DNA from 4 places in the Neomoorella glycerini genome. Region 3 is predicted to be linked to each of the others. Evidence: riboswitches for the same ligand, from Rfam matches in the RefSeq annotation. Region 3 holds a riboswitch; each other region holds the start of a gene.
What was found. Region 3 has a riboswitch for cyclic di-GMP ahead of MGLY_RS00945 (HD domain-containing protein). Riboswitches for the same ligand answer to the same signal wherever they lie in the genome.
Positions count from the first base shown of each region.

Region 1: it holds a riboswitch for cyclic di-GMP, as region 3 does, so the genes downstream of both, MGLY_RS06905 (HD domain-containing phosphohydrolase) here and MGLY_RS00945 (HD domain-containing protein) in region 3, are expected to answer to the same signal.
Region 2: it holds a riboswitch for cyclic di-GMP, as region 3 does, so the genes downstream of both, MGLY_RS10900 (methyl-accepting chemotaxis protein) here and MGLY_RS00945 (HD domain-containing protein) in region 3, are expected to answer to the same signal.
Region 4: it holds a riboswitch for cyclic di-GMP, as region 3 does, so the genes downstream of both, MGLY_RS08940 (hypothetical protein) here and MGLY_RS00945 (HD domain-containing protein) in region 3, are expected to answer to the same signal.

Region 1 covers NZ_CP046244.1:1,370,269-1,377,599, reverse strand. The annotation lists gene MGLY_RS06925 (STAS domain-containing protein) at 1-262, opposite strand, end outside; gene MGLY_RS06920 (PP2C family protein-serine/threonine phosphatase) at 243-980, opposite strand; gene MGLY_RS06915 (STAS domain-containing protein) at 981-1,310, opposite strand; gene MGLY_RS06910 (ATP-binding protein) at 1,336-2,595, opposite strand; gene MGLY_RS06905 (HD domain-containing phosphohydrolase) at 2,636-3,397, opposite strand; cyclic di-GMP riboswitch class I at 3,506-3,593, opposite strand; gene MGLY_RS06900 (ferritin-like domain-containing protein) at 4,113-4,541, opposite strand; gene MGLY_RS06895 (ferredoxin family protein) at 4,633-4,911, opposite strand; gene MGLY_RS06890 (FAD-dependent oxidoreductase) at 4,911-6,209, opposite strand; partial or broken gene MGLY_RS06885 (electron transfer flavoprotein subunit alpha/FixB family protein) at 6,276-7,214, opposite strand; gene MGLY_RS06880 (Veg family protein) at 7,289-7,331, opposite strand, start outside.
Region 2 covers NZ_CP046244.1:2,191,436-2,198,766, forward strand. The annotation lists gene MGLY_RS10885 (amino acid permease) at 1-17, opposite strand, end outside; gene MGLY_RS10890 (M1 family aminopeptidase) at 130-1,866, shown strand; gene MGLY_RS10895 (polysaccharide deacetylase family protein) at 1,937-2,992, shown strand; cyclic di-GMP riboswitch class I at 3,087-3,175, shown strand; gene MGLY_RS10900 (methyl-accepting chemotaxis protein) at 3,251-5,041, shown strand; gene MGLY_RS10905 (DUF1540 domain-containing protein) at 5,101-5,262, opposite strand; gene MGLY_RS10910 (chemotaxis protein CheW) at 5,456-5,944, shown strand; gene MGLY_RS10915 (chemotaxis protein CheA) at 5,941-7,331, shown strand, end outside.
Region 3 covers NZ_CP046244.1:186,280-193,610, forward strand. The annotation lists gene MGLY_RS00920 (GGDEF domain-containing protein) at 1-376, opposite strand, end outside; gene MGLY_RS00925 (PP2C family serine/threonine-protein phosphatase) at 378-989, opposite strand; gene MGLY_RS00930 (anti-sigma regulatory factor) at 986-1,459, opposite strand; gene MGLY_RS00935 (STAS domain-containing protein) at 1,463-1,855, opposite strand; gene MGLY_RS00940 (STAS domain-containing protein) at 1,836-2,603, opposite strand; cyclic di-GMP riboswitch class I at 2,881-2,970, shown strand; gene MGLY_RS00945 (HD domain-containing protein) at 3,307-4,149, shown strand; gene MGLY_RS00950 (AbrB/MazE/SpoVT family DNA-binding domain-containing protein) at 4,146-4,343, opposite strand; gene MGLY_RS00955 (Hpt domain-containing protein) at 4,374-5,237, opposite strand; gene MGLY_RS00960 (chemotaxis protein CheA) at 5,240-6,694, opposite strand; gene MGLY_RS00965 (response regulator) at 6,678-7,073, opposite strand; gene MGLY_RS00970 (CheR family methyltransferase) at 7,093-7,331, opposite strand, start outside.
Region 4 covers NZ_CP046244.1:1,818,269-1,825,599, forward strand. The annotation lists gene MGLY_RS08930 (nickel-dependent lactate racemase family protein) at 1-752, shown strand, start outside; gene MGLY_RS08935 (IS1634 family transposase) at 1,071-2,753, shown strand; cyclic di-GMP riboswitch class I at 2,872-2,957, shown strand; gene MGLY_RS08940 (hypothetical protein) at 3,120-3,341, shown strand; gene MGLY_RS08945 (ISLre2 family transposase) at 3,476-4,906, shown strand; tRNA gene MGLY_RS08950 (tRNA-Gly) at 5,180-5,254, shown strand; gene tig (trigger factor) at 5,449-6,801, shown strand; gene clpP (ATP-dependent Clp endopeptidase proteolytic subunit ClpP) at 6,867-7,331, shown strand, end outside.

The DNA.
Region 1 (7,331 bases), 1.2 Mb from region 3:
TTATTTCCAGGTCATGGCGAATATTTGCGGGTATATGGGTAATTTTCAAAACGCGGTTCTGCCGGCTCAACAACCTGGCCTGGCTGAGAAGCATCCCGGCACCGGAGGAATCCATGAACTGCAAGTCCTTAAGATCTACCTCCACCAGGGGGGCCTCTTGCCTTTCAATCTCTTGCTGCAACTGGGCAACATTGCTATAATCCAGTTCCCCCGCTACCAGCAGGGTGGCCTTTTCCTTTTCATTATTTACCCTGATCTCCATGACACTCACCCCCCTTTTCCAGGTCTTTCTTAAGTATTACCAGGGTTACATCATCCCTCTGCTGCCTGCAGCCGGTAAAGGTAAATAAGTCATTTAAGATAACCTCCTGGAGTTCAACTGCATCCAGGCAAGTATTGGCGGCAACTATCTCTTTGAGGCGATTTAAACCATAATTTTGACCGTTGGCATCGCGGGCTTCTAGCAGGCCATCGGTATACAGGATAACTACATCGCCGCTCGACAGGATAACTTGTTCCGGTCGAGTACCCTGGTATTCCTCCAGGAAACCCAGGGCCACCCCCCTTACCCGGGGTACGTGGATATTACGGCCTGAAAATATTACCGGAGACGGGTGTCCGGCGCTGAGGCAGGTTAAACAATTATGCTGCTGTTCATAAGAAATAAGGCACAGGGTGGCAAAGGAACCGGCGCGATGCAGCCGCTTTCCCCCGATTTCAGCCAGCTGATTAATGATTTCTAATAGGGACAGCTCTTTCCTGGTACACGCATGTAAGATTGTACAAAGCTCCTTCATTTGCCCGGCAGCACGCATACCTTTACCCATTACATCTCCGATAGCAATAATAAGTTGATCTTCTCCCAGGGGAATAAAAGCAAAAAAGTCGCCGCCTTCCACGTCTGCTGGAATACTACACCCGGCACCCTGTATACCGGCATGTATTATTTGTTTCCCCTTGCCACCGATATCCAGGGACATTTAATATTCACCCCCGGTTACCTGGCTCTGGTCACTACAATCTAAAAGTTCTTCCATACCTACGAGCCGGAAAACTTCGGCAATCTCCGGACAGGGGTTAATAACCCGTACCTCACCTCCCTTCATTGACCACCGGCGCTGTATTTCTAATAAACCCCTGAGACCTGTAGAATCTATAAAGGATACCCCTGCCAGGTTTATTTCCAATTGCCGCTCTCCTTCCTGTACTTCTGCTGCTCGCTCCAGCGTGGCCAAGGTTTCCATGTCTAACTCCCCTTTAAGGTTTAAACAGCGCCCATAAGCGCCCTTGGTTACAGAGACTGCCAGCATAATATCGCTCCTCCTCTTTCTTTACTTAAGAAGCTGGAGAACAGATTTCTTCACCTGCTGATTGATGGAAATCCAGGACCAGGGTGGTTCCCCTGGAACCGGTAGTTAGATAAACTTGATCAGCATAATAAAGCATTAAAGTAAACCCGCAACCAAGAGAATTTTGGGTGGAGTAATGTCGCATTAAAGCCGCTTTGGGTAAATCTTTTATCTTAATTCCCTGGCCCTGGTTTTGAATAATTATCCGGATGGCCTCATCCGTCTGCCGGACCACCCATTCACCACCCGTAGCATGTTTTAATGTATTGGTCAAAGCCTCAGTTAAAGATAAGGTCATGCCGTACGCGCGGGCGCTAAAAGCCGCGGGTAGCAAACTGCATAACTTGCTGCGAGCTGAAGCTATGTCAGCAGCCTTGTTAACTACTCCCCTTGCCAGTTCCTTACCCTGGGATAACACAGCTACCATTTCTTCTGAAGTCAAAAGCTGCAGGCGCCCATTGGTGACGGCAGCCACGGCTTCCCGGTAGGCCAGCATCTCCTGGCGGCGCATCTGCCTTTCCTTTTCAATAATTTCGGTAAGATCAAAGGCCAGCAGGCCCCCTGCCCGGGAGTCAAGGGGTATACCGTGCAGGTCAAAAATCCTTTTACCGTCATCACTTACTATCACTTCCCGGCAGTGGGTTCCCCGGTGTATTGCCTGGCGCATTAAATTTTCTATTGCCGGCAGGGGCAGTTCCAGGTCAGCCTGTCCTGTCAGATGGCGAAAACGCCCCTTTTCGTAACGCATTACCTTGCCCAACCGCATGGCATTGAAAATCTCCGAGCTTTCTAACTCGGCAAGTAGTCGTTCTTTAACCAGGTCCTGTAAATGGGCGGGAACTAATTGCGATACTTGCTCAATGAAGTCCCCAGTACTACCCGTCAGTAAACGGTATTCTTCATTACCCAGACGGCTGGCTGTTTCCTCACCCCGGTAAACGGCTATGATATCAAAGAGGTGGATGTTACCCTTGCCCTTGGTCGGTACCCCTGCTACATCCAGGCTAAGATGCTGCTTTAAATAAATCCGGTATTGACCGGGAACGGGAGCTCGTGTTTCCAGGCCCAGTTCCATGGTATTCAATACGAGAATACGGCCAGCATAACGTTTTCCATCGGCGGCAACCAGGCTAATGCCTATGGGCACCGGTGGCTTCCGGCGTAAAGGGCCGGGACTCATGAAATAATCGCAATCGACACAAGAACGATTTGGGGTCTTGCGGGTACACTGGCTACACTCTTGCATACCTGAACCCCCCCTCTACTGCTCTGGCTTTAAACCAGGTTTAAAGCTTCTCTTTCTCCCCTAAAGAGAGGTTTTTCCCCCTTTTCCCTTCCTGTAACTTATAAATACTTACTATCAACTTATCCAACCAGTGACTTTGGGCAATTACTAAAGGATGGGCAAGATCGCCGTAAATCTTAATTAACCTCGCGAGCCATTCTTTTTCTACCTGGATTTGCCTGGCAAGGGGGCGGGGATCCTGGTAGGTTGCCGGTTCGTAGGTGGCCTTTTGACTTAAGACAGTTAATATGTCCGGGTCAAATTGCAATCCTTTCCCGCTATGTATTTCCATCAGAGCTTCACTAACCGCAATCGCCTTACGGTAGGGTCGCGACGCCGTCATGGCATCTAAGGCGTCGGCAATTGTTACTATTCTGGCCAGCAAAGGGATCTGTTCATATTTAAGGCCGGCATAACCGTTTCCATTCCACCATTCATGATGGTAGCGAATAACTGCTACCACCTCATCGTTGCCCCCTCTTTGCTCCACCCAGTCCGCTCCATAGTCGGTATGCTTTTTTATCTGCCCCCATTCCGCCTCTGTCAGTGGCCCCGGTTTCGTCAATATCTCCAAACGTACATGTATTTTTCCGGCATCATGCAAGAGGGCACCCCTCAACACGTCCCGGCAATGACGGGCTTCTATTCCCAGGTCCATGGCTATCCTTAAGGCAAAGTTGGCCACCGCAGCCGAGTGAAAGTACAGTACCGGCCAGTATTCCCGAATCTCCAGTAAAATTTTAGTAACCGTATCCCTTTGCACTAAACCCGCCCCCCAGCCTTCGTTCCATCTAGAAATAATAAAGGCAGCCACGAGCAATTTGCATGGCTGCCCTTTAAAAGTTCAGGTAAAATTAAAAACCGACTTTAAAGTGGCAGCCTGGCAGTCATACCAGCATAGTGGCTACAGACCCATGGCTTTGCGTCCCACCCTTTCGAGTGGTTTGCCCTTAAACACTTTAAGCTATTGGCATAAGAGAAAGATATCTCTTTGGGAACTCTGGGGGGCGGAGTAGAAGGAATGGTGACGGCAGTCCAGCGGCCACTGGACACTTTTTCCCGAAAATTACAAGGAAATTCTGGTTCCCGGAGGCGTTATGAAAGGTAGCACTGGATGGGTTGGGAGGAATGTTATTTGCAGTAATTTTAAGGAGGCTAATAGAGGGGGAGTTTCTTTCCAAATATTTACAATAAAGGCATATAATCCCCCCCCCCCCCATTGGCTATTTTTGTTTTTTATGTTAATTTTTGTTATGCCCTTTGCCAGCACAGGTATTATCCTCCAATCCAGTTGCTATAATATTTTTATATTCGACCTCGCTCAACAAATTCCTTCCCTTTAGGTAAAAGTAATGTCAATTTACCCCTGCTGCGGTTGCCAGAGGCGCGGGTCTTCCAGGGGCCGGACGCTGAGGCTGCGGAGACGTTATCCTCGACAGGGCTACAGGTCGAGTCCTGGGCCGTGGGGTCAAAATATGTTATCTTACCTTCTGGATGCCCAGGGACTTTTCCAGGTCGATAATGTGTCCCTGCTCCACCAGGGCTATTTCCCTGATGACCTGGGCGACGTCATACAATTTCAAGGCTTCCAGTTGCTCAATGCGCTGCAGGTAGCGGTTCAGGGCGTCATACTCGGCCTCCAGGTCCTGGCGCAGCATTTCCACGTTATTGAGGGAAGTCTTGATTTCCTGCACCTGGACCGTGGGGATGCCGCCCAGGTACTGGATCTTGTCACTCAGCTTTACGGCATGGTCGTGCTCATCCTGGGCATGCTGGAGCTCTTCATCGATAATGGCAAAATACTGGGGGCCAGTAAGCATGCTGGCGTGCTGGATGTACTGGATCATGGCGGCGTATTCCCAGGACAGGTCCAGGTTGAGGAGCTTGATTATCTGCTCGATGGTCATAGGGCCACCTCCAGGAGTATGCTTATACTACATAATATTAGTTTTCCTGGTAAGTGTGCCCATACAGATAAAGTAAGTCCAGGTATTGGTTTTAACCATATTTATACAGAATGCCGAAGCCGCCGCGGGGATTGCGCCAGTCGATGTTGTCGTGGGCGCAGCCGTAGCGGCAGGTGCCACATTCCACGCAGCCCTCATAGGCCGTCTCAATCCTTTCTTCCTTTTCGTTCCAGGCATAAACCCGGGCCGGGCAGATAAAGGTGCAGGGTCTGCCGTCACAGTGACGGCAGACCTCCCGGTCCTTGATCCTTAAATGAGGGTGCTTATCCGTCTGGTAACGGTTGAGGAACAGCTTATCTTCCAGGCGCATCAGCCCATCACCCTCCAGAGGTGGTAAAGGTCCCCGGCCAGTTGTATACGGCTGCGTTCGGCCGTAATTTCCCTCCAAATGCGCTTCTGTTTTTCCCGCTTGGGTACATTATCGACGGTTAAGAACTCCCTGGCGGCCCGGGAAAGGAGCTGCGGATACAGGGTAAAGAAGTGGGGATTTTGGTCAAAGAAAAAGGGGGCCCGCTGGTATTTCTGCAAGTCCTGCAAGACAAAGCTCTCCGCCAGCATCTGCCGGTAGGGTGCCAGGTTGGCCTCGCTGTAGTCGCCCTTTTCCCGGGCGGCCAGGATGGTTTTCGCTGCCAGGAGGCCGGAGGTCATGGCGAGATTCGACCCTTCCCGGTGAATCCCGTTGACCAGCATGGCGGCATCTCCGGCTACCAGGACGCCGTTGCCATAGAGTTTAGGAATGGCCCGGTAGCCGCCTTCGGGAATCAGGTGGCCCTGGTATTCCTTGCTCTCACCCCCGGCTAGCAGCCGCCGCACCATGGGGTGACTTTTCAGGTGCTCCAGGAGGTCGTTGGGGTTCAAACGGCGGCGGACCAGGCTCGACAGGAGGACGCCCACGCCCACGGAGAGGGAATCCTTGTTGGTATAGATAAAGGCTGTCCCCATCATGCCTTTAGTAGCGTCGCCAAGGAGTTCAATGGTGCAACCCTGGCCTTCGTCCAGGTTAAAGCGGTCCTCGATCTTTTCCCGGGGCAGGGCAATGATCTCTTTGACGGCCACGGCCAGCTGGTTGGTATTGATGCCGTCCTTTTTCAGGCCGGCCTTCTGGGTTAAAAGGGAATTGGCGCCCTCGGCCAGGATGACTACCTCCGCCCGGACGTCGCCCTCGGCCCGGCCAGTCCTTACCCCGACGACGCGGTCCTTCTCCCAGAGGAGGTCCTCGACGACGGTTTCATTAATCAGCAGGGCCCCGGCCGCCACGGCCTGTTCCGCCAGCCAGCGGTCAAAGCGGGCCCTGAGCACGGTAAAGGCGTTGTAAGGCTCGGCGGCAAAGGCCATACTCTTATAACCCAGGGTGAGAGCCGCTGCATCGGTCAGCAACCACAGGCGCTGCTCCACTACCGGCCGCTCTAAAGGGGCCTCCCGGTAAAACCCGGGAACTATCGTTGCGGTGGGGTGGCGGTAAAGGACCCCGCCCATGACGTTTTTGCTGCCCGGGTGCTCGCCGCGCTCAAAGATAATTACCTCCACCCCGGCCCGGGCCAGGGTGATGGCCGCCGCCAGCCCCGCCGGCCCGGCGCCCACTATGACGACTTCAAACCTTAGCGCCATCATAATGCCCCCATACGAACTTAACATCAACCAGTGCTAATACCCACCCCGAGCTGCTTTTCCAGCCTACCCAGGCCCCGGTACCAGCTGGCGGCGAAATTCCGCCGTTAAAGCCGGTACCACTTCCCGGAAATCGCCGACTATTCCATAGGTGGCTACTTTAAAAATAGGGGCCTGCGAGTCATTATTAATGGCCACAATGACGTCTGAAGTCTGCATGCCCACCAGGTGTTGGACGGCCCCGGAAATGCCGATGGCAAAATAGACTTTCGGCCGCACGGTAGTCCCTGTTTGGCCCACCTGGTACTCCGGGGGCAGCCACCCGGCCTCCACCGCCGCCCGCGAGGCGCCCAGGGTGCCGCCCAGGACCCCGGCTAGTTCATCCAGGAGGCGGAAGTTTTCCTTCGACCCCACGCCCCGGCCGCCGGCAACAATGATCTCCGCCCGGTCGAGGTAGACGGCTTTGTTTTTTTCTTCGATGACCTCTATAACCTCAGCCCGGACCTCGGCTTCATTGAAGGCCATATCCACCCGGACCAGTTCTCCCCGGCGGCCCTCCTGGCGGGACGGCATGGGCATGACCCGCGGCCGGACGGTGGCCATCTGGGGCCGGTGCCGGTGGCAGAGGATGGTGGCCATGACATTACCGCCAAAGGCCGGCCGGGTCTGCTCCAGGAGGCGCGTCTCCGGGTCAATGGTGAGACTGGTGCAATCGGCCGTCAGGCCGGTCCCCAGGGAGGTGGCCACGGCTCCCGCCAGGTCCCGGCCCAGGCTGGTGGCTCCCATCAGCAGGACCTCCGGTTTGTACTCCTTTACCAGCTGTACCAGGGCCCGGGCATAGGGGGCCGTGCGGTAGGGTCCCAGGACGGGGTCCTCAACCAGGTAAACTTTGTCCGCCCCGTAAGCCCAGGCTTCAGGGGCCAGGCCGGCCACCCCCTGCCCCACCAGGACTCCGGCCAGCTCTACCCCCAGGGCGCCAGCCAGCTGCCGTCCCACTGCTGCTAGTATGGGGTGGGGGAACCCAAAATATGCAATTATTGCGGATACAAAAAAGCTATCAGGTTTGGCCTGATAGCTCTTTAATGTTTGGCACCCAGTTTTTTAATACCGCTCTCACCCTCA
Region 2 (7,331 bases), 1.5 Mb from region 3:
GTCCGCCAGACACTCACCCGGCTCACCCCCTGGATGTGCCTAAGTTTATTATGCACCTGGCCTTTTTCCCTATGCGTGTGGCAGGAGAAAGGGTGATGTTGTCGAAATAAAGGGCAAGGCGGTGGAGCAATGCCCAAAAAAGTCCTCACTGGCGCCCTCATTGGCCTGCTGGCCCTGGTCCTTTTTTCCGGCCCGGCAGCAGTACCGGGACCAATTCAACCCCTGCCGGAGGTCACTCTTAAAGAGACCACATTTAAACAGGTGGTCCTGGACCCGCCCCCTCTGGAAGCAGGGGGGCAGATACTGGTATCGGCGGGGGATTTTTTACCCCTGGCCGGTGGCAGTGCTGACTGGTACAAGAACAGGGGTATTTTACGGGGGAGCAAAGGAGCTACCGTAGCCGCCGGCAACCTGGCAGCCGAGGTCGAGGGAGTACCCCGGCGGCTGGACGCGGCCCCGGTCCTGGTAGACGATAAGCTTTACATACCCTTAAGCCTGGCCATGGAAGTTCTGGGACTGCCTGCCACCGGCAGGATGGGAGCTGCTCCAGAGCAGGAAAGTACCGATACATACCTCCCTCCCCTGAAGGGCCGGGCCGGCCTGCATTTCCGTTACTATCCCGTCTATGACCTCCAGGCCAGGTATGACCCTGTCAGGGGACAGCTTACGGGAGAACTCCTCCTGGCTTACCAGAACCCTTATCCGGCACCTCTGCGGGAGTTATTCTTTAACCTCCCGGCCAATGCCCTTTATGGTAATGGAGCGAAATTAACAGTTAGCAGGGTTTATATAAATAACCGGCCTGTTCTTTTCAATTCCCGGGGCAGTTCCCTGGAAGTATTCCTGCCCTTGAGCCTCGCTCCCCGGGAAACCCTTTCCCTGGCCCTTTCCTTCACTACCCGGGTACCGCCAGGGGCAGTGCGCCTGGGCCGCAGCGGGGACACCTTGATGGCGGCCGGTTGGTACCCAATCCTTGCCCCGCGTACCGGCGATACGTGGGCAGGGGTGGCCGGTACATCCTACGGCGACCCATATTTTGCCGCTGCCGCCTATTACCGGGTGCGCCTGGTTGTGCCCTCCGGTTACCAGGTCCTGGCCAGTGGCCGGGAAACGGGGCGGTTGGAAGAGGGTGGTTGGACCGTCTGGACCTTTAACAGCGAGTACCCCATCCGGGAATTTGCCTTTACGGCCGCCCCTGACTGGCAGCTTGCCGGCCGCCAGATGGGGCCGGTCCAAATGGTAATAGCCTCCCGGGGTGAGCCGGCGGCGGCCGCCCTGGAGGTGGCCGGCCAGGCTTTAGACTTTTTCCAGGCAACCTATGGACCCTATCCTTACAGTTACCTGCACCTGGCTTTTGTGCCCCTGGACAACCTGGCCGGCATGGAATACCCGGGCTTTATTATTTTAAGTAACCGCAAAAGTTATAGCCCTGCTACCGTTGTCCACGAAGTCGCCCACCAGTGGTGGTACAACCTGGTAGGGAACGATAGCCTTCATGCGGCCTGGATTGATGAAGGCCTGGCCGATTACAGTACTCTCCTTTTTTACCGCCGGCGCGACCCGGCCCTCTACCAGGCCAAACTGGCCGAGATCGAGCGCCTGGCGGGCCAGACAGCTCAACCTATTAACTTATCCCTTGAGGAATATGGTAATGAGCAGGCCTACCGCCTGGCCGTCTATAACCGGGCAGCCAGGTTCTGGCTGGAGCTGGAAGCCGCCGCCGGCACGGCCGGGCTGATGCAAGCCCTGGCATATGTCCAGCGTTATTACCGCTATGAAATCGTTCCCCCGCAAGCTATGGTTACTATTCTGACATATTATGGCAGGCTGGCAGCGACCAATTTTACGCCGTATTTACGGAACTAACGGCCCTGAAAAACGTCTAATAATGTAGAAGGGACTTCGTGAGGAAAACGGGCAAGAGGGGCGAACCGGTATGAGCCAGGCAGGTAAATATGTGGTGGGGCACTGGCCCTGGGTGGCCAGGATTGGCAAGCACCCGCGGGCCGCCTGGCCGGAAGCGTTGCTGCGGCTGGGGTACCTGGTGGCTATAGCTGCCTTAATGGTAGTTGTTACCACCATTGGTGGTGCTGGCTGGCAGCAGGCTGGAGTTACCGGACCGGCACTGGCCTCGCCGCCTTTTGCCGGACCTGACCAGCTGGCCGGGGGCAAGCCGGGGTTGTCCATAACCCCGTTTAAACCGGTGCCGCCAGGGGAGCAGGGAGGGGGTTCGCCCGCCCCGGTGGCCGGGGAGCCCCTGCAGGAGCAGCTTTCCCCGCAGGCAGCACCGGTAAAGGACGCGGCGGGGATAACCCCGTCCCGGCCGCCGTCACCTGCAGGGGACCCCGGCTCGGGGGTCCAGCCCCTGCGCCAGGTGCCGGGGGCCGGCCACCGGGTGGCCCTGACCTTTGACGACGGCCCCTTTCCCCGGTGGACTGAACGTTATTTAACCGCCCTGGCAGCCACCAGAACCCCGGCCACCTTCTTTATGGTCGGGCGGCAGGTCGAAGCCCACCCGGAGCTGGTCAGGGCAGCCCTGGACGGCGGCCATGAAGCAGCCAGCCACTCCTGGCGCCATGCCAACCTGGGAAAGGTGACCCAGGCTGAAGCTGAGGCCGATCTCCGGCAGGCGGCTGCCGCCCTGGAGAAAATCAGTGGCCGCCCGGTAAAATATTTCCGCCCCCCTTACGGCGCCATAGGGCCCAATTTGCTGGCGGCAGCAGCCAGGCTGGGTACCCCCATAGTCACCTGGAGTGTAGATCCTAAGGACTGGTCCAATCCTGGTCCCAGGGCCATCGTCCAGGGCGTCATGGCTAACGTCCGGGACGGCAGCATCATCCTCCTCCATGAAGGCCACCCCGGTACCCTGGTGGCCCTGCCGCTTCTGGTTAAAGAGTTGCGGGATAAAGGCTATGAACTGGTAACCGTCTCAGAACTGATAGCTCAAGGGGAAAAACACGATAATAGCGCCCCGGCCGCAAAAACCAAATAAAAAACTGCCAATCTCCTGCCTTCAACTTCTTAAATGGTATATCTTGCATAATAGCGACCTCCTGCGGTATAATTAAGGCGAAAATAGCAAAATTTCCCCGAAAAGGCAAACCTGCCGAAAGGCAGGGGCGCAAAGCTACAGGGTCTAAAGCCCGGTTGCGGGCCAGGACAGCCAGTTGCCGCGGGTGGGACGGGGCTACCCAGGGGTAGCCTTTTTTATTTATTTATTAAACCAAACCGGAGGAGGGGGTTTCCTTTTATGCGCTTGCACTTATTCAAGAAAAAAGGCCGGGCAGGGCAACCGGCAGATCAAGAGCCGGCCAGAGTGCCCCGCCCGGGGAAGGCCCGGGCAGGTTTTTTCAGCCGCTGGCGGCTGGGGACTAAATTAACAGCCGGCTTTATCCTTATCATCGCCATATTTGTCGCCGTGGTAGTTTATGTCAATTTTGAACTCCAGCAGGTAGACCGGCTTTCCCTGGAAGTAACCCTTGCCCATGAGCAGAACATGCTCTTTACCGAGATGACCAATGCCGTCTGGGATGCCTACCGCCGGGCCACCGATTACATAATCAACGGTTCCCAGACCCATGCCCTGGGCTTTGACGATGCCCTGAAGCGTTTCCATGATGCCCGGACCCGGCTGGAAGAACAAGAGCTCGACAGCCAGGTGGCCGGGTATCTCGCGGCCATGACCCAGGCTGCCAAGAGTTTTACTGATACCTTCAAGAACAGCATCGTAAACACCAGCCGGGAAGACCGCATGGCGGCCCTGCCCATTTTGAGCTTCCAGATGGGGGCTTCCCTGGATAATATCAACAATATCGGCAACCACATGGCCAAAGGAATGACCGAGAAGAACGCCCTTGCCGAAACCCAGTTGACGGCCGCCATCAAGCGGGTCCAGGCAATGCTGGTAACCGGCTTGCTCCTGGCCCTGCTCCTGGGCCTGCTGGTAGCGTGGTTTATCAGCCGGATGGTCGGCAGGTCCCTGGGTCAGGTGGCGGCCTACGCTACCCGGATCGCCGGCGGTGATCTCACCACCGAACCCCTTCATGTTATCACCAAAGATGAAGTTGGCAAGCTGGCCGCCGCGTTCAACACCATGGGAGAAAACCTGCGCCAGGTTATCGGCCAGGTGCGGGATATGACTAACCAGGTAGCCTCGGCCAGCCAGGACCTGGCCCGCATGTCCCAGGAACTGGGGGATGCCGCCCGCCAGGTGGCCGCCACCACCCAGGAAATGGCCAGAGGCGCCGAAGACCAGGCCCAGCAGGTCAGCGAGACGGCGGCAGCGACTGACGCCCAGGTGGCCAGGGTGGAAGAAGTCCACCGCAACACCGAGGATATGGCGGCCGCCTCCGACCAGGCTGCGGCTAAAGCCGCTGAAGGTGCCCGGGCGGTGGCCGAAGCTACCCGCCAGATGGAGGCCATCTCCAAGCGCATGGACAGCCTGGCCCAGGCGGTGGGCGAGCTGGGAGCCCGTTCCCAGCAGATTGGCCAGATTGTAGGCGTGATCTCCGGCATTGCCGAGCAGACCAATCTCCTGGCCCTGAATGCGGCCATTGAAGCGGCCCGGGCCGGGGAACAGGGACGCGGCTTTGCCGTCGTGGCCGACGAGGTGCGGAAACTGGCCGAGCAGTCGGCCGAAGCCACCAAGCAGATTGTCGGCCTGGTGCAGGAGATCCAGCGGGAGACCGAGCGCGTGGTCAACAGCATGGCCGAAGGTTCCCGGGATGTCCGCCAGGGTACGGAAGTGGTTACCCGCACGGGCATGGCCTTTGCCGCCATTGACCAGTCCATCCAGACCCTGGTCGGCAAGATCAAGAATGTGGCCGGCAAGGCGGAAGAGATGTATGAGGGTTCCCGCCAGGTCAAAGGCCGGGTCGAAAGTATAGCTGCCGGTATTGAAGAGATGGCTGCCAGCACCCAGCAGGTTTCCGCCTCCACGGAAGAGCAGACGGCAGCAGTAGACCAGATCAACCAGGCGGCCCAGCAGCTGGCGGCAGCCGCCGGCAACCTCGAAAGGGCTGTGGCCCGTTTCAAGCTATAATAGTTAAGCGGGGCCGTTCCAACCTGCCGGTTTACCAACTTCCACTTCTAACTTCCAATCTATGCCCGGGCCTGGAAGGTTTCGCACTCGGTATCGCGGTCGTTGTGGGCGCTGGAGTTATTCGGCGCCCCCTGGACGGCTACGGTAATACTGTCGGCGTGGCAAGCGCCATCCTGCCAGTAGATGCAGTTGGCCACCCGGCACTTGACTTCAGGAGTCATATTATATTCCCTACCCCTTCATCAATTCATAACCAGGAGGGCCGGAAACGGCCTGAACGCCAGGTCGCAAAGGCCAGGTTTATTCCCGGTAACTTTAGCCTGGCCAACGGAGGATAAAAATATGCCTGCCCCCAGAGGAATTTGCCTTGCAATGCAGAATTTACCTGTGAGTTAATAGAAGGGTGGGATATTAATGGCCACGGAAACAGCAGCGGAAATTCAGCTGGTAGTCTTCCAGCTGGCCGGTGAAACTTACGGCGTTGATATTAACCACGTTCAGGAAATCATCCGCATGCAGAGCATTACCCAGATTCCCAGGACCCCGGCCTTTATCGAAGGGGTCATCAACCTGCGCGGCCGCATCATCCCGGTCATCGACCTCCATAAACGCTTTGACCTGCCCCGGGCTGAGCTCACGAATAACACCCGCATTATGGTGGTGGAGCTGGGCCAGGTGACGGTGGGCATGATCGTCGATTCCGTTTCCGAAGTCCTGCGCCTGCCGGCTGCCAGCATCGAGCCGCCGCCTCCTATAATCAGCGGCATTGATGTGGCCTATCTTAAGGGTGTGGGCAAGTGGAATGAGCGGCTGATTATCCTCCTGGACCTGGACCGGGTGCTGAGGGAAAGCGAACAGCGCCAGCTGCAGCAGGAAATAGCTGCCGGGGTGGATACCAGATGAGCGAGCTGGATATGTCCCAGTACCTGGGTATTTTCCTCGATGAAGCCGGGGAGCAGCTCCAGCAGCTGGATGAAGCCATTGTCAAGCTGGAGCAAACTCCCGATGATCTTGACCTGTTAAACACCATCTTCCGGGCGGCCCATACCCTGAAGGGTTCTTCTGCGTCCATGGGCTTTAACCGTCTGGCCACCCTTACCCATCGCATGGAGAGCGTCCTGGATCTCTTACGCCAGGGGAAGCTCGCCGTTTCCCGGGAGATCATTGACATCCTCCTGGCTGGCCTGGACAGGCTGCGAGCGCTAAAAGACAGCATTGCTGCGGGCAACGGGGATGAGGGTGAGGTGGGAGATATAGTTACCCGCCTGGAAGCCGTCCTGGCCGGCCAGGCGGCAGTCACTTCCCGGGACAAGGCACCTGGCAGGGAAACCCTCACCCTCGACGACATTGAGCAGAATGTCATCCGCGCGGCTCAAGTGAAAGGTTTCCAGGCCTATGAGATCCGGGTGCAACTCGAAGCAGGCTGCCAGATGAAGTCGGCCCGGGCCTACCTGGTCTTCAACAACCTCAAGGAGGCCGGCGAGGTCATCAAAAGCGTCCCCCACACCCAGGACCTGGAAGCCGAAAAATTTAATGATACCTTTACCCTGGCCTTTGTCAGCCGGGAAGATGCCGACACCCTGGCCAATATCGTCAAGTCCATATCGGAAATCAAAGATGTAACGGTGCGGCCCATTGTCCTCGAGGAAGACCAGGAGGCGGCAGCGGCAGTCCCTGCCCCCGGCCAGGATAACGGCGTCCCTGCTGCCAGGGCTAATGGCAAGGCGGGGGAACAACGCGTCAGCCAGACAGTCCGGGTAGATGTCCAGCGCCTGGAAAACCTCATGAACCTGGTTGGCGAACTGGTCATTGACCGCACCCGCCTGGCCGAAGTGGGCAACGGGTTGAAGGCCCGCCTGGGCAACGAAGAACTCCTGGAAACCCTGGAGGAAGTCTCCCTGCACATTGGCCGCATTACCTCCGACCTCCAGGAAGAGATCATGAAGGCCCGCATGTTCCCCATTGACCAGGTCTTCAACCGTTTCCCCCGCATGGTCCGGGACCTGGCCCGGAAGGCCGGCAAGGAGATCGACTTTATTATTGAAGGCCGGGAAACGGAGCTGGACCGGACGGTTATCGAGGAAATCGGCGATCCCCTCATCCACCTGCTGCGCAACGCCATTGATCACGGTATTGAAGCGCCGGAAGCAAGGCTGAAGGCCGGCAAGCCCCGTCACGGCACGGTTCGCCTGCGGGCCTTCCACCAGGAAAACCAGATTGTCATTACCGTAGAAGACGACGGCGCCGGCATGGACCCGGAAAAGATAAAAGCCAGGGCGGTGGCCAAAGG
Region 3 (7,331 bases):
CCTGCGCTTCTTTGAGCAAGTGGTTGAGGATGGGATACATGGCGATCCTGTTGTATAATCCTGTCAGGGGGTCATGTTCAATGCGGTCTTTTAGCTGGAGAAGAAAAGTGTCGATAACTACCAGGATTTGCGCCAGGAATTCAGTAGCCCGGTCAATATATATCCACTGGACGGCATCGCTATCCCGCCTGATGCCCATCACTTCCCTCAGGGCACGGGTGTGGATATCGAGGATGTTGGCTGCCTGCACATAATAATCATCCAGGTTGGCGGTCAAATCCTGGTAGGCCTCCAGCAGAACACCCTCTGCTCCACCCTCACACACGTATCGTTCTAAATAGTTCCTGTAGGTATCGTAAAACGCTTCTGCAAGCAAGTTACGGCCACCTCCTGCCCACAAGAACGCTGGCATCGTCTTCCGCAATGCTGAACTCCTCAAGTATTGAGCATGTTAAACCAAAACCGTCATCTCGCCATAATTGCCGGGGCGAGTGACCCGGCAGGAAACTGCGCTTGATCCCATCTGAACAGACCAGCAGCATAGATTTATCATTTAATTGTATGCTCCGCATGGCAGGAAGGATTTTACGGCCCCCGACAATCCCGGCTTGCCCCGGGAGGATCTCGATCCTCGCCGGGTTAATTACCCAGCCACGTATATTGCCCACCAGGATGTAATCAAGAAAACACTCCCCCAGCATGCCCAGAAAAAGCGCGCAGCCTCGCGAGCGAAAGGCAGTTTGCTCTATGCGCCCGAATATCTCTAAGAGATTTTCTCCACCCGCTTCCAATTCCCGGCGGATTCCCTCTAAAGAACGGTGGGCCTCTTCCCCGTGTCCCAACACATCAACACAGGCCGCGAGAAGACCGCTCCTGCCCCCTTCGGCATAACAAAAATCCCCTCCGGCGATATATCCCCGGCGGGGCCGCCAGCAGGCCCAGATTTGCCAGCCGTTTCCTCCTGCCGTGCACCGGGATAACAGGGTCAAAATTTACGCCTCCTCTTGCCGGCAATGACTACCGTCCCCTTGCCCACTTCTGAATATATGGCAAAAGAATCCATGAGGCGTTTTACCCCCGAAAGGCCTATACCCAGGCTGCGTTCATATGTAGTGTAGCCTTTAGTCATGACCAGCTCAATTTCTGCAATACCCGGTCCACGGTCGGAGGCTATTACTTCTAAATACGGTCCCTCCCTTTCATTCAGCAGTTTTTTGATCATAATCCGGCCCTGCCCGGCATAGCGGTAGATATTGCGCGCCAGTTCGGAAACGGCCGTGGCTATCTTTGTAATATCGGCCAGGGAAAACCCGGCCTCCTGGGCCAGCTGTTTGGCCATTTGCCGGGCTACGGCAATATCTTCCTCCCTGGCGATACGGATAAACACGTCATACTCTTCCGCCGGGCTGTTAAAGACCCTGTCGATATCAACATTTTCATGCTCATTTTTGTAAAGCACTGCTTACCCAACTCCTGACTGGCTGCCCGCTACAAGCAGGGCGTGCTCCAGGTCCCGGGCAACGATAATATCCTGTAACATTACCCCCATCTGGGCCAGGGTTAAAGCCACTGGAGGTTGAATACCGCATAGTACCGTGCGGCATCCCATTAAACGCGCCATGGCCGCCGTCTCGGAAATTGTGTATGAAATGTAGCTATCTATCACATCAACCATGCGTACATCTATAATAACTGCCTGGGCCCTGGTGTTTTCTAATTCTTCCAATATTTGTTGCTGAAGCAGGCCCACCGTCCTGTCGTCCAGGTCAATCTGGATCGGTACCAGTAAAAACTCCCCCAGGGAGATGACCGGTACGACTCTGGAACTCCTGGCGTTAGATATCAATTTCTTCATCGCCTTCACTCTCTTTGTTACCAGTTATTACCCGGGCCAGCTGCCTGCGCCTTTTCTTTTCATCCGCTATGATGGCAATCCCTTTCCTGAGGGCGTCTTCCAGATCGCGGGCAATAGTCACCATGCGAAAGTCTACCCCCAGTTTCACCAGGGTATGGGCTACTTCCGGTTTGATGCCTGTTAAGATAACCTCGGCCCCCAAAAATCTGATGGCATTGAACATTTCTATTAAAAAGCCGCCCACGACCGTATCAATCATGGGAACTCCCGTCACATCGACCAGCACCACTTTAGTTCTGGTAACACTCACTCGATCCAATAGCCTCTCGGCAATACTTTGCGCCCACTGGCTGTCCAGGTTGCCGATCAAGGCCACCAGCAACATATCTGTCCAGATGCGGATTATAGGGGTGGCCAGTTCGGGCAGCATCTGGCGAAGATTGTTGATAGTCTGTTCGTTTTCTTTACGGATCTCCCCGCACACCTGGACAGCAGTAGAGAGCAGTTCGGCAACAGGCAGCGCGGGATTTCGGTCGGCTACAGCTCTCAGCTTTTCTGTAAAGGACTGCTCACCGATCTCCGCAAATAGTAATCCCAGGGTCTCCTTGAGCTGTTCCAGCTGCTTTTTATCTCTATTAACCGCGAGGGCTGTCGACAAAAAATTATGCCACAGCCTTTGCGTCCTGCTCCCGGCCGCCAGCTCCTGTACCAATTCTTCCAGCTTATCCCTGGTTACGTTTAACTCCATAAATATTTCCTCCCCAACTACTTAATAACAATGTCCCTACACAGAGGTTCTAACTTAAACTTAAATTTATTCAATGCCCATTACCATTTTCCTGCCGGCGCTGATAAATCCATTATATTTGGTACCGTCAATAAATTTGCACAGGCCTATCCCGGCTTGCCATTATAAAGCCAGGGTATCCCGCTTTAGACTTGTTTAGACTTGTCTAGACCTCACTTGACAAAGGGATCTGGTAAAGCTAATATGAAAGTGCAACAATTAAAAAACAAGTTTTCTCTACCGCCAAGGGCAAACCCGCTCGAAAGACGGGGACGCAAAGCCACGGGCCTGGGTCTCATCTTTGAGATATGGCAGCCGGGCTGCCGGTAGGAAGCCGCTGGGTAGTACCAGGCGCAGTCAAAAGGAAGGCGGTAGCCTGGTTTTTTATTTAAGTACGGAGAAGGCCGGCGGCAGCCGGGTACGGGTTCCCTGGCAGCCCGGGGGAGGGAGTTAAAAAGGACCAGAGCGGGAGCCGAGTTGCCGAAAGGAGTTTTCTGTTGAAGGGCTCCTGGCCAGGGCCCTGGAAAGCCACGCCAGGGAACAGGAAATGCGCCTGGTGCTTGAGGAGTTGATTAATGTAGTAATTGCGGAGGCACCGGTGGGGCTGGCCTTTTTAAACCCCAAAGGCGAGATCTAGCATCTCAATTCCCTGGCGGCCCGGCTAATGAAAGACGCATCTTTAAACTGCGGCGAGTTAATGAGCATGGCCAATAATAGTGAAACGAAAACTGTCAGGGCCAACAACCGCAGTTATAAATTGTGGGTGGTCAAATCCGGCAAGGAAAAGGCGCCCGGGTACCTGGCGATTTTTGTCGATGTAACAACAGAGCAGCAGCTCGTGGAAAAGGTCAAATATGCCCAGCAGGAGGCCGAGCTGGCGCTGGCCACGCTGCTGCCTGACCAGCGGGTGGAGGTCAGGTTGCGGGCCATTGTGGAATACATGGATGAATATGACGCCTTAAGCGGGAAGATAAAAGTCACCGGCGTGATCCGGGAAGGCGTGTACCGGCATGTAATAAATATCCTGCGCCTGATAGCCGAACTCTCCAAGCAGGGCCTCACCGAGCTGCCGGGGGTAGATAAAGATATCCTGGTGCAGGCAGCGATATTCCACGACTTGGCCAAGGTGCAGCCCTACCTGCAACCGGGGGATGTGGTGGACCCGCGGGAAGCTTTTGAGCCCGGCTACCTGCACGCCTTTCGCAGCGCTTCCCTGGCCAGGGGGATCTACAACATAGATGAGAGGACCGTCAATCTTATAAAATATCACCACCACGAAGAAAATGACCTGCCGGAAGATTATCCCCTCTACCTGTTGCCCATGTACCGCCTCTTCCGGCTGCTGGACGGTTTATCGGCAGGTATCACCAGGAGGGGATCCAGGGTAAAATTAACGACAAATGGAACACTCATTAACGTGAGGGAAGAAAGCTCCTTCCCCCTTTATAACCGGCATTTAGAGCTGGACCTATACTCCGGCAGGACGAGCATCAGACCGCTACTTTAAATTTTTATAAAACAATCCTTACCCTTCCCTTGCCGGAGCTGTCCCGGAAAAATTTCCTTTTTTATTTGCACCTCATCGCCTACCAGGGTAATTGCTAAATAATCACCCGGCCGCCAGTCCAGTAATTTCCTTATTCTTGCCGGCAATCTAACCCGGCCTTTGTCGTCCAGGCAAACAGTTGGCAGGGATGACATTAAAACTTTACCTCCTCAATCTCTTCCCGGCTAAACATGCCACAGAGCCAGCTTGCGGAGGACCCGGCGCGCAACCGGGTCCCGGGCCCAGAGGAACCACCCGGCGGTTAAAGCTGCAGCCATGGCTTCAAGCGCTTCCAGATCAAGGTGCAATTTGTCCCCTGTAAACTCAAGGGCTACCTTTTTCCCCCGGGAAGCCAGTTCCCGGGCCCTGGCTATCTTCGCCGGCCAGCCAGTACCGTCTATTTCTATCACGTGCCGGACATCGACCGTTACTATATCCGGGTAACCTTCAATACATTCGTACAATTCACGTTCCCCTGCCTCGCTATCTATAACCGCCACCATGGTATCCGGTACTATTCTTTCACTTATGAGTTCTTCCGGACTGGGAATAGCATACTTGAGCTCTCCCATCTCCTCCAATCTCTTGAGGATGACAAAACTCCTGGCTCCCCGCATCTCGGAGGTGCGGTCAAGCACTACATCGACCAGGAACCTGCCGGTGCTCCTGCCTGCCTCACCTTGTACCAGCTCCAGCTCTGCGGCCAGCTGCTCATTATGGCAAAGTGGAGTGGCGTCCCCGCCTTCAGCGACTGCGAATATGAGGGAGCGCAGGACGTCGCTCGACTGCAGCAGCAGCCGGCAGGTATTCTCGCTTATTACCGCTTTGCCCTGCCTGATCTTATCCAGCAGGTTCTCCATTTTGTGGGCAAAGTCGGCGATATCTTTTAATCCCATGCAGGCTGCTGAACCTTTGAGAGTATGGACGATCCGGAAAATGGCATCCAGGGTTATGCTTTTCCCTGCATCGAGTTCCAGGAGAAGCTGCTCCAGCTGATCGAGCTGTTCCCGGGCCTCTTCTAAAAATACCTGCCTTAAGTCCGCGGCCATCTTTACACCATTCCTCCCAGCACGCCGCCATTCAAAATCAGGGCGATTTCACCGCTGCCCAGCACCGCCGCACCGCTGAACAGGCTAATTCCTGCCAGTTGGGACGGTAAATTCTTGAGCACCACATCCTGCTCGCCGATGATTCTCCCCACTTCTATCGTCAACCCTCCCAGGAGCACCACCAGCACCATTTCGTCTGCCTCCCTGTTTCCTGCCTCCCCGCTCCCAAGCAACCGGCCGAGACGCAGGAGGGGATACAGCTTATCCCTAAGGGCCACGACTTCTTTATTTTTCAAGTGATGGATTTGATCTATCTTGACCCTGACTATCTCTTTAATTTCTCCCACAGGTATACCATAAAGGCCACCGCACTCCAGCAGCAATATTTTAGTAACACTCATTGTAACCGGTATTTCCAGCCTGGTTTCCGTCCCCTGGCCGGGCTGGCTCCAGATGCTTACCTTGCCTCCCAAACCCCGGACTGTCTCCCGCACCACATCCATTCCTACCCCGCGCCCGGATATTTCACCGGCGACTTCCCTGGTGCTGAAACCCGGGTGAAAGACCAGTTCCAGGGCTTCCTGGTAACTCATCTTCCCCGCCTGCTCTTCGCTGATCAGGCCCAGCCGCAGGGCCTTAGACTTCAACGCCCCCTCGTCAATGCCCCTGCCGTCATCCTTTACAGTAATAACCACGCGCTCCCCCCTTTTCCAGGCGGCAAGCTCTATTTCTCCTTCTTCCTCCTTACCCGCGGCCAGGCGTTCCGGGGGGAGCTCCAGGCCATGGTCCAGGGCATTGCGCACCAGGTGCAGGAGGGGTTCATATATGGCCGCGGCTACATTGCGGTCGATGGTCACCTTATCTCCCCGGGTCTTTAAACGCGCTTTCTTTCCCAGGTCATGCCCCAGTTCCCGGATCACCCGCCGGAAGCGTTCAAAAACCAGCCCTACCGGCATCAGGCGCATTTCCATTACCGTATCTTGAAGGCCCCAGCTGGTGCGGGTAAGGGACGCCTGGTAGTCTTTTAATTCCCGGATAACCTCTACGGGTATACCCAGATTTTCCAGCCTCCGGATCAGGTAAACCAAGCCGTTGCTGTTAATGATCAATTCTCCCGCCAGGGACAGGAGCCTGTTTATTTTCTCCTGCTCTACCCTGACGGTCTTAGCCCCGGACCAGCTTCTGGCAATATCGATCCCGGTTCCCGTTTCTTCCGGGCCGCCGCCCGCGCCCCTTTGAAAATCATCCAGGAACCGCCGCACCTCTTCCCGGGGGGCTTCATCCGCCAGGATAATCTCCATTTCAACAATTTGCCCCCCTTTACTTTTCAGCCCTATTCTTTCCAGCCAGCCCTTTTGTTCCAGGTTATATAACAGGGGCCAGGCATCCCGGCCGCACAGCTCATTGGGGCCGAGCTTTAATGCATTTTCCCGCCCGGAATTAAGAAGTTCCCTCATGATAAGTGCCACCCTTTAAACCGGCAAGGTGCAGGCAAGTTTTTTTAAGTTCCTCAGGGTCTACGGGCTTAACGAGGTAAAGATCCGCCCCGGCTTTATAGGCCGCCAGCCGGTCGTGAGGGCCGGCTTCGGTAGAGATCATAATAATACCCATAGATTGACCTCGCTCCGTCTTCCGGATCTCCTTGACCAGTTCGTACCCGTGCATGGATGGCATATTTACGTCGACCAGCAGCACATCATAATCTGCAGCGCAGATCTTCTCCAGGCCCTCATAACCGTTAGCGGCAACGTCTACTGCAAAGCCGCAGCCCTGCAGCACTGCCGCGTGGTACGCCCGCACGGCACTGGAATCGTCCACAATCAAGACCTTGACCAACGCCGACGCCTCCAGGGTCTTACTTTTGATAAATTATCGCGTTGTTAAACCTGACTGGTTTGAACAAGGTGGTGATGCGGCTCATGGATTCGGAATGGCCGAGAAAAATATACCCGCCCGGTTCCAGGGTCTGGTAAAAATGGAGGGCCACCCGCCGCCGGGAAATGTCATCAAAATAGATCAAGACATTGCGGCAAAATATGGCATGGTAATTGCGCATGACCTGCATGGCCGCGTCATCAACCAGGTTAACCTGAT
Region 4 (7,331 bases), 1.6 Mb from region 3:
GGCTTTCCTCAAGTGAAACTATCAGCAGCATCCATACCCCGGCTACCCTGGACGACCCGCACACCGGCCTGGGCAAGGTAGAAGGTAACCCCTTTATCCAGTTCGGCTATGACGTCGCCCGGCTGGCGGGCCTGGACCTGTTAATCAACGCCGTAGTTAATGAAAAAGAAGAGATTATTGATGTTATCTGCGGCGAGGTGGAAGCGGCCCACCAGACCCTGATTGAGCGTACGGCGCGCAAGATTTATGAAGCCCGCTTTGCCACACCGGCAGACATCGTAATCGTTGCTGCCGGCCATCCCAAAGATAATAACCTGTACCATGTTGCCGCCGAGGCCCTGGGGGTAGTAGCCGGCAACGGGGTTCAGTACCCCTGCGTTAAAAAGGGCGGGACGATAATCGTCGTCTCTCCCATGGCCGAAGGGATTTATAATGAAACAATGTTTAAGTACTTGAGCAAGGCGGCACCGGCAGAGGTGGTGCGGGAACTAAAGACGGCGAAAATAGACCGCCCGGGAATGCACCGCGCCTACGCTACGGCCCAGATCCTCTGCGACCATGAAATTATCTTTGCTGAAACGCAGTTAGACCCGGAGATAACCCGCCAGGTCCACATCAAGCCCATGGCCACCGTGGCCGCGGCTCTGGAATATGCCCTGGCCAAACATGGAGCGGGGGCAAGCATCCTGGTAGTTAAAAATTCCCACCGGCTGGTTCCCATATTAGCAGCTTCAAGTTTAATTAAAATTTAAAGAGGGCTTAATACAATTATAACGCCGGGGTGCTATTATAAACTCGAGCAAAGCCCTCTGACCTCCTTTTAATATATACCCTATCACACCCGGATTGCACCGGGTTATTTTTTTGGCCCCAAAAAATTGGCATATTTTGCAGGAAAAAAGGCCCGAGTTCGACAGTTGCTAGGCAAAAATGACTGCTTTTCAGATGAAGAACCCTTATAAATCAACGTTTCCCGATCTTGGGAGAGCTCAAAAATCAAAAATCACATAGGCACACGATTTCGGGATTAAAACTTGATGGTAATGTAGTACATGCGCTATAATATAGACATGTACATAAGAACTATTTCCCGCAAAAACAAGGACGGCTCTGTTGTCCGTTATATCCAGCTTGCCCACAACGTCTGGGACCCCAAGGCCGGCTACCCGAAAGCCAAAGTACTCTTCAACTTCGGCCGCGAAGAGGATGTAGACCGGGAAGCCCTGGTCCGCCTGGTAAAGAGTATTACGCGTTTTTTGGGACCGGAAGAGGCTTTACGCACCCAGGCAGAGTTAAACGGCAGCGCTCCCCTAACTTTTGTCTCCAGCCGGCCTATAGGTGGCGCCTGGGTGTTAAACGAGCTCTGGAACCAGCTGGGTATCAACCGCGTTTTAGCCGGGCTGCTGGCCAAACGTAAGTTCCAGGCGCCGGTAGAACGAGCCATCTTCGCTATGGTAGCCAACCGGGCTTTGAACCCGGCCAGTAAACTTAAGACCGAGGATTGGGTCAGCCACGATGTTTTCATTCCCGGCCTCCCGGACGTGCCGGTGCAAAACCTTTACCGAGCCATGGACTTCTTACTGGAGGCTGCTGAAGAACTGCAAAAGGATATCTTCTTCTCCGTGGCCCACCTCTTCAACCTGGAAGTCGATCTCCTGTACTTCGATACCACCTCCACCTACTTTGAAGTGGAAGAGGAGGATAATCCGGAGGACCATAAGCAGCACCTTCGGCGTAAAGGCAACTCCAAGGACCACCGGCCGGATTTACCCCAGGTGGTAATCGGCCTGGCTGTCACCAGGGAGGGCCTGCCGGTACGCTGCTGGGTCTGGCCGGGTAACACCGCCGACATGGCGGTAATCGAGCAAGTCAAAAAGGACCTGGTGGGCTGGCAACTGGGCCGGGTCATTACTGTTGTCGACCGCGGTTTTGCTTCGGAAGACAACCTTCGTTACCTCCAGCGCGCCGGCGGCCACTACATTGCCGGCGAAAAGATGCGCAGCGGCAAGGATACGGTGGCAGAGGCCCTTGCCCGGCCGGGCCGTTACAAAACTGTCAAGGATAACCTTGAAGTTAAAGAAGTTATCGTCGGCGACGGCGAAAAAAGGGTACGATATATCCTGGTACGTAACCCTAAAGAAGCAGAAAAAGACAGACTGGAGCGGGAGAAAATCCTGGCCCGCCTCAAGGAAGAATTAGCGGCCATTGGGGACCTCAAAGGCGAACCCCATACTAAAGCCTGCTGCCAGCTCATTGCCCATCCCACTTATGGCCGCTATCTCAAGACCGACAAGAAGGGACAACCCTATATCGATGCGGCCAGGGTGAAAGCTGAAGAGAAGCTGGACGGCAAATACCTTTTAAGAACCTCGGACGATACCATAAGTGCTGAAGACGTGGCCCTCGGCTACAAGCAACTGCTTGAGGTAGAGGATGCCTTCCGCACCATGAAGCAGTCCTTAGAGCTGCGGCCGGTCTATCATCGCCTGAGCGACCGCATCCATGCTCACGTCCTCCTGTGCTGGCTGGGACTGCTCCTAATCCGGGTAGCTGAAACGAAAGTGCAGGATAGCTGGCGGAACATCCGCCAGACCCTGGAACGCATGCACCTGGGCGAATTTGTTGGTCCTGAGGGCAGGGTACTCCAAAGGACGGAAACAACCCCGCCACAGCAGCATATCTTCAAGACCCTTGGGATAAAGGAACCGCCGCAAATAATCGCGGTCGAAACAAAGGCCAGAAAGGGTCCCTAGTAACACGCGCCCAAAAAGCCGATCCCTGAAACCCTTGCGCAACAAGCTGTTGCGCTTATTATTCACCTAGCAACTGTCGAACTCGGGAAAGGCATAGATGTCGAATAGCGTAAAAGGTTACCGCTAAAGGCAAACCCCGCCGAAAGGGGGGGGCGCAAAGCCATGGGTCTAAGGCCTGAAGGCTAAGATCGCCAGGCTGCCGGTATTTTTTGCTGCCATATGTTCCAGCGTCAAGACGGGGGCGGCCTTTGGCGTGAAAGGCTGTCCTTTATTTTTTTGGGAGTTTTCTATTGACGGCGCTACGCGCACGTGAATGCCAGGAAGGGGTATAGGGTTTAATGAATAAAACCAGAGGTTTATTGTCTGATGACCTGCCGGGATAAACTCGTTAACCAGGAAGTACTGGAAGCCCTCCTGGACGATTACCTGCGCCACAAGACTTTGCCAGCAACCTATAAAAACTATCTCTTGAGGCTAATCGAAGGCCAGGTTAACATCCTGGTTCACAATCTTTTACAAAAGATTGAAGACGAGCGCAGAGGCCTGATTACCGCGGTTGATGGGGAGATTTTTCAACCTGACCGGTGAGTTAAATTGTCACAGTCCGGTGACATCCGGCCGGCGTTAGTGTAAAATTACAGTAGGCAGGAGGAAAAAGGAGCAAAAAAGAGAAAAGAGACCTCACAAGAAGAAAAACACCGTAAAAGGAGTGAGGTCTCTTTATGGTAAACGGTAATACCAGTACCGCTACCATCTTTAGTTTATTAGATGGTATCGAGAATTTCAACACTCTAGAAGAAGTTATCCTGCAAATAGCCAGGCGATTATTGGTAGCCGTACTGGAAGCCCTGGATGATGCCCTTATGCCAGCAAAACCCAAGAGATATAGGATAGCTGGCTTCCGCTACCGCACAATCACCTGCCTGTACGGGGATATAACCTTTAAGCGCCGACTATATGTCAAAGCGACGCGCAAAAAGAAAAGAGGCGAGGGAAGGTTTCTGTTAGACGAAGCCCTGAACTTACGCCAAGGAAAGCGCCTGACAGGAAGACTGCTCAAATTAGCCGTATCGCTGGCAACCCGGTTACCCTTCAGGCAGGCAGCGGAAATAATGGCCGAAGCAGGGATGGGCCAATTAAGCCATATGACCATCCATAGCGAAGTAAAACGAAATGGACTGGAACAAAAAGGACTGCAAGAAGCCCTGCGCAACAAGCTATTCGTGAGCGGGGAAGAGCCCCAAGGCAAAAAGAAAAAAGTACCGGCACTATTTATCGAAGCCGATGGCATAATGATTCCCCTGCAAAGGAGCAAGCAAGAGCGGATAGAAGTAAAAGTAGGAATAGTATACGAAGGGTGGATAGAAAAAGGGAATGCCCGGCATCTCAAGAACCCGCGGGTAGTAATGGGCATCTATGAAGATGGAGAACAATTTTGGGAAGCCCTCACCACGGAAATAGCCAGGTACTACGAGATAGACGAAAAAACAATATATGTGGTCAATGGCGACGGAGCCAGCTGGATCCAGAAGACAGCCAAAGAACAGTTACCAGGAGCCATTGTACAATTGGACCGCTACCACCTCCACCGGGATATAAGGCAGGCTTATGGGAACGAAACAGCGCGAGGATTAATGGAGATTTTAGCCAAAGGTCAAGAGCAGGTCTTTTTGGACACCATGGAAGCACTCATAGAAGAAGCACCGAACCGCAAAAACAAGCAACAACGCCAAAAAGTATATGACTACTGTCAAAGATATCGCGATAACCTGTTAGATTACCGCTTGCGGTTACCACGACAACTGGAAGGGCTAAAGTTATACGGGATGGGCGTAGCCGAAACAACAGTAGACAAAAAAATAGCCATTCGCATGAAAAAGAGGGGAATGAGCTGGAGCGAAGCAGGAGCAACGGCCATGGTAGCATTACTTATGCTCAAAGCCAATGGAGAATTAGCCGCATGGCTAGAAAAGAAGATGCCACAAGTAGAAAAGAATCCCGTTAAAGTAATAAAAGAAAAGAAGATAGTTAAAGAAGACGTAGAAGCATGGTTAAGGAAGAGAGTACCAGCCCTTGTTGGCCCTGAGGCGGGAACAGATTGGGTTAAATATACCTTGAGGCAACTAACAAGAATTAGTGGAGCTATATTCTAACCCCTTTTCCGGCTTAATTAGAGCAGGCAGTAATTCGCGAAGCCTGTCAAGGTCGCCGTAGGCGGCCGCAGGCTTTAACCTTGACAGGCGCAGAGAATTACTGCACAATACTCCGGAGCCGGAAAAGGTGTTGGATATATATGGGATTTTTATGTGAGGTCTCTTTTTGCCTACTACATCTTGACACGTACGCCGGCCGGCAGAAAACTTGACAGAAGCGGGGCTATCTGCTAAGATATCGCTACGGAAAGCGTGGTAGTGCCTGAATAACGGGCGGAAGTAGCTCAGCGGTAGAGCATCGCCTTGCCAAGGCGAGGGTTGCGGGTTCAAATCCCGTCTTCCGCTCCATATTTTTGGCCCGGGCAACCTCGGATGGGGTATTTACCTGTCCGAGGTGTTATTCTCCTGGCTTATTTTTTAATAAGGGCGGCAGGAAAAGGCAGGCAAAGCGGCGAAATAAAAGCCTGATAGTATTTTAAGCTAAATGGATGGTCATAATGAATGGCGTCCAGTAGTCGGGAGCAGGGAGGAGCAAGTAAGTAATGAAGGCAACCGTCGAGAAGTTAGATAAGCACCAGGTACTTCTGGAAGTTGAAGTGGAAGCCCCCCGGGTGCAGAAAGCCCTGGATCAAGCTTACCGCCGCCTGGTCAAGCAGGTAAATATCCCGGGTTTCAGGAAAGGCAGGGCGCCGCGTTTCATCCTGGAACGGTATATCGGCAAGGAGCCCATCTATAATGAGGCGGCGGAAATAGTTATTCCACCGGCCTATGAAGAAGCGGTGGCCGAACACAAGCTGGAACCCATCGATCGACCGGAAGTGGAAATAGTCAAGGTGGAGGAAGGCGAGCCTCTAATCTTCAAGGCCAGAGTAGAAGTCAAGCCGGAAGTCCACCTGGGCACCTACAAGGACCTCGAAGTGGAACGGCCGGAAGTAAGAGTTACCGAAGAGGATATCGACGCCTACCTGAAAAACTTGCAGGAACGCAATGCAACCATTAAAGTCATCGAAGACGAACCGGCAGCAGCGGGGGATATTGTCAGCATTGATTTTAAAGGCACGGTAGATGGTGAGCCTTTTCCGGGTTTAGAAGGCAATAATTACCCGCTGGAACTGGGCTCGGGCACCTTTGTACCCGGCTTTGAAGAGCAGCTGGTGGGTGCCAGGGTGAATGAGGAGCGCACCGTTAAAGTTACCTTCCCTGCCGACTACTATCAGAAAGGCCTGGCGGGCAAAGAGGCTATTTTCCAGGTAACCCTCCGGGGCATTAAACGGAAAGAGCTGGCCCCCCTGGACGATGAATTCGCTAAAGATGTCAGCGAGTGTGAAACCCTGGCCGAGTTGCGCCAGGATATCCACCGACGGCTGGAAGAAAAGCGGCGGCAGGAGATCGAAGCTGCCGTAAGGCGGGCCGTAGTGGCCAAGGCCGTGGCGGCAGCCACGGTGGATTTACCGGAAGTCATGGTTAAACGGCGGATCGAAACCCGCATCAGGGAACTGGAACGCAACCTGCAACTAAGGAAGATAACCCTGGAAGAATTCTTGAATGCTACGGGAAAGAATATGGATGAGCTGGAGCAGGACTTCCGGCCGGAGGCGGAAAAGGACGTTAAGACCGAGCTGGTGCTGGAAGCTATCGCCAGGGTGGAAAATATCGAGGCTACCGAAGAAGAACTCCGGGATGAAATTGAAAAGATGGCCAGGCTTACCCGCCAGGATCCGGCCGAATTGCGACAGAATCTTGACTACCTGTCTGTGTTAAAATACGATATAATGATTAAAAAGACCATAGACTTTCTGGTAGAACACAGTGTGGCCGTACCACCCCGGGAAGGCGGGGACGGGGAGACAGGAGAAAGCAGGGAGACAGGAGAAACTGCTGCAACTGAAGGCTAGGGAAAGTAGACTATCAAGGTGAAGAGGTTGTGGAAGGAATTTTTACCACGGAGGTGGGGTAAGGAATGTCAATCCTGGTACCAATAGTAGTAGAGCAGACCAACAGGGGTGAGCGGGCCTACGACATTTATTCCCGCTTATTGAAAGACCGGATTATCTTCCTGGGAAGCGCCATTGACGATCATGTAGCCAACCTGGTGATTGCCCAGATGCTATTCCTGGAGGCAGAAGATCCCGATAAAGATATCCACCTGTATATCAACAGCCCGGGTGGTTCCATCCCGGCCGGGATGGCTATCTTTGATACCATGCAGTATATCCGGCCCGATGTTTCCACCATTTGCGTCGGCCTGGCAGCCAGCATGGGCGCTTTTCTCCTGGCTGCCGGCGCTAAAGGCAAGCGCTTTGCCCTGCCCCACAGTGAAATCATGATTCACCAGCCCATGGGTGGTACCCAGGGGCAGGCCGTGGATATCGAGATCCATGCCAGGCGGATCCTGGCCATCCGGGATACATTAAACCGTATTTTA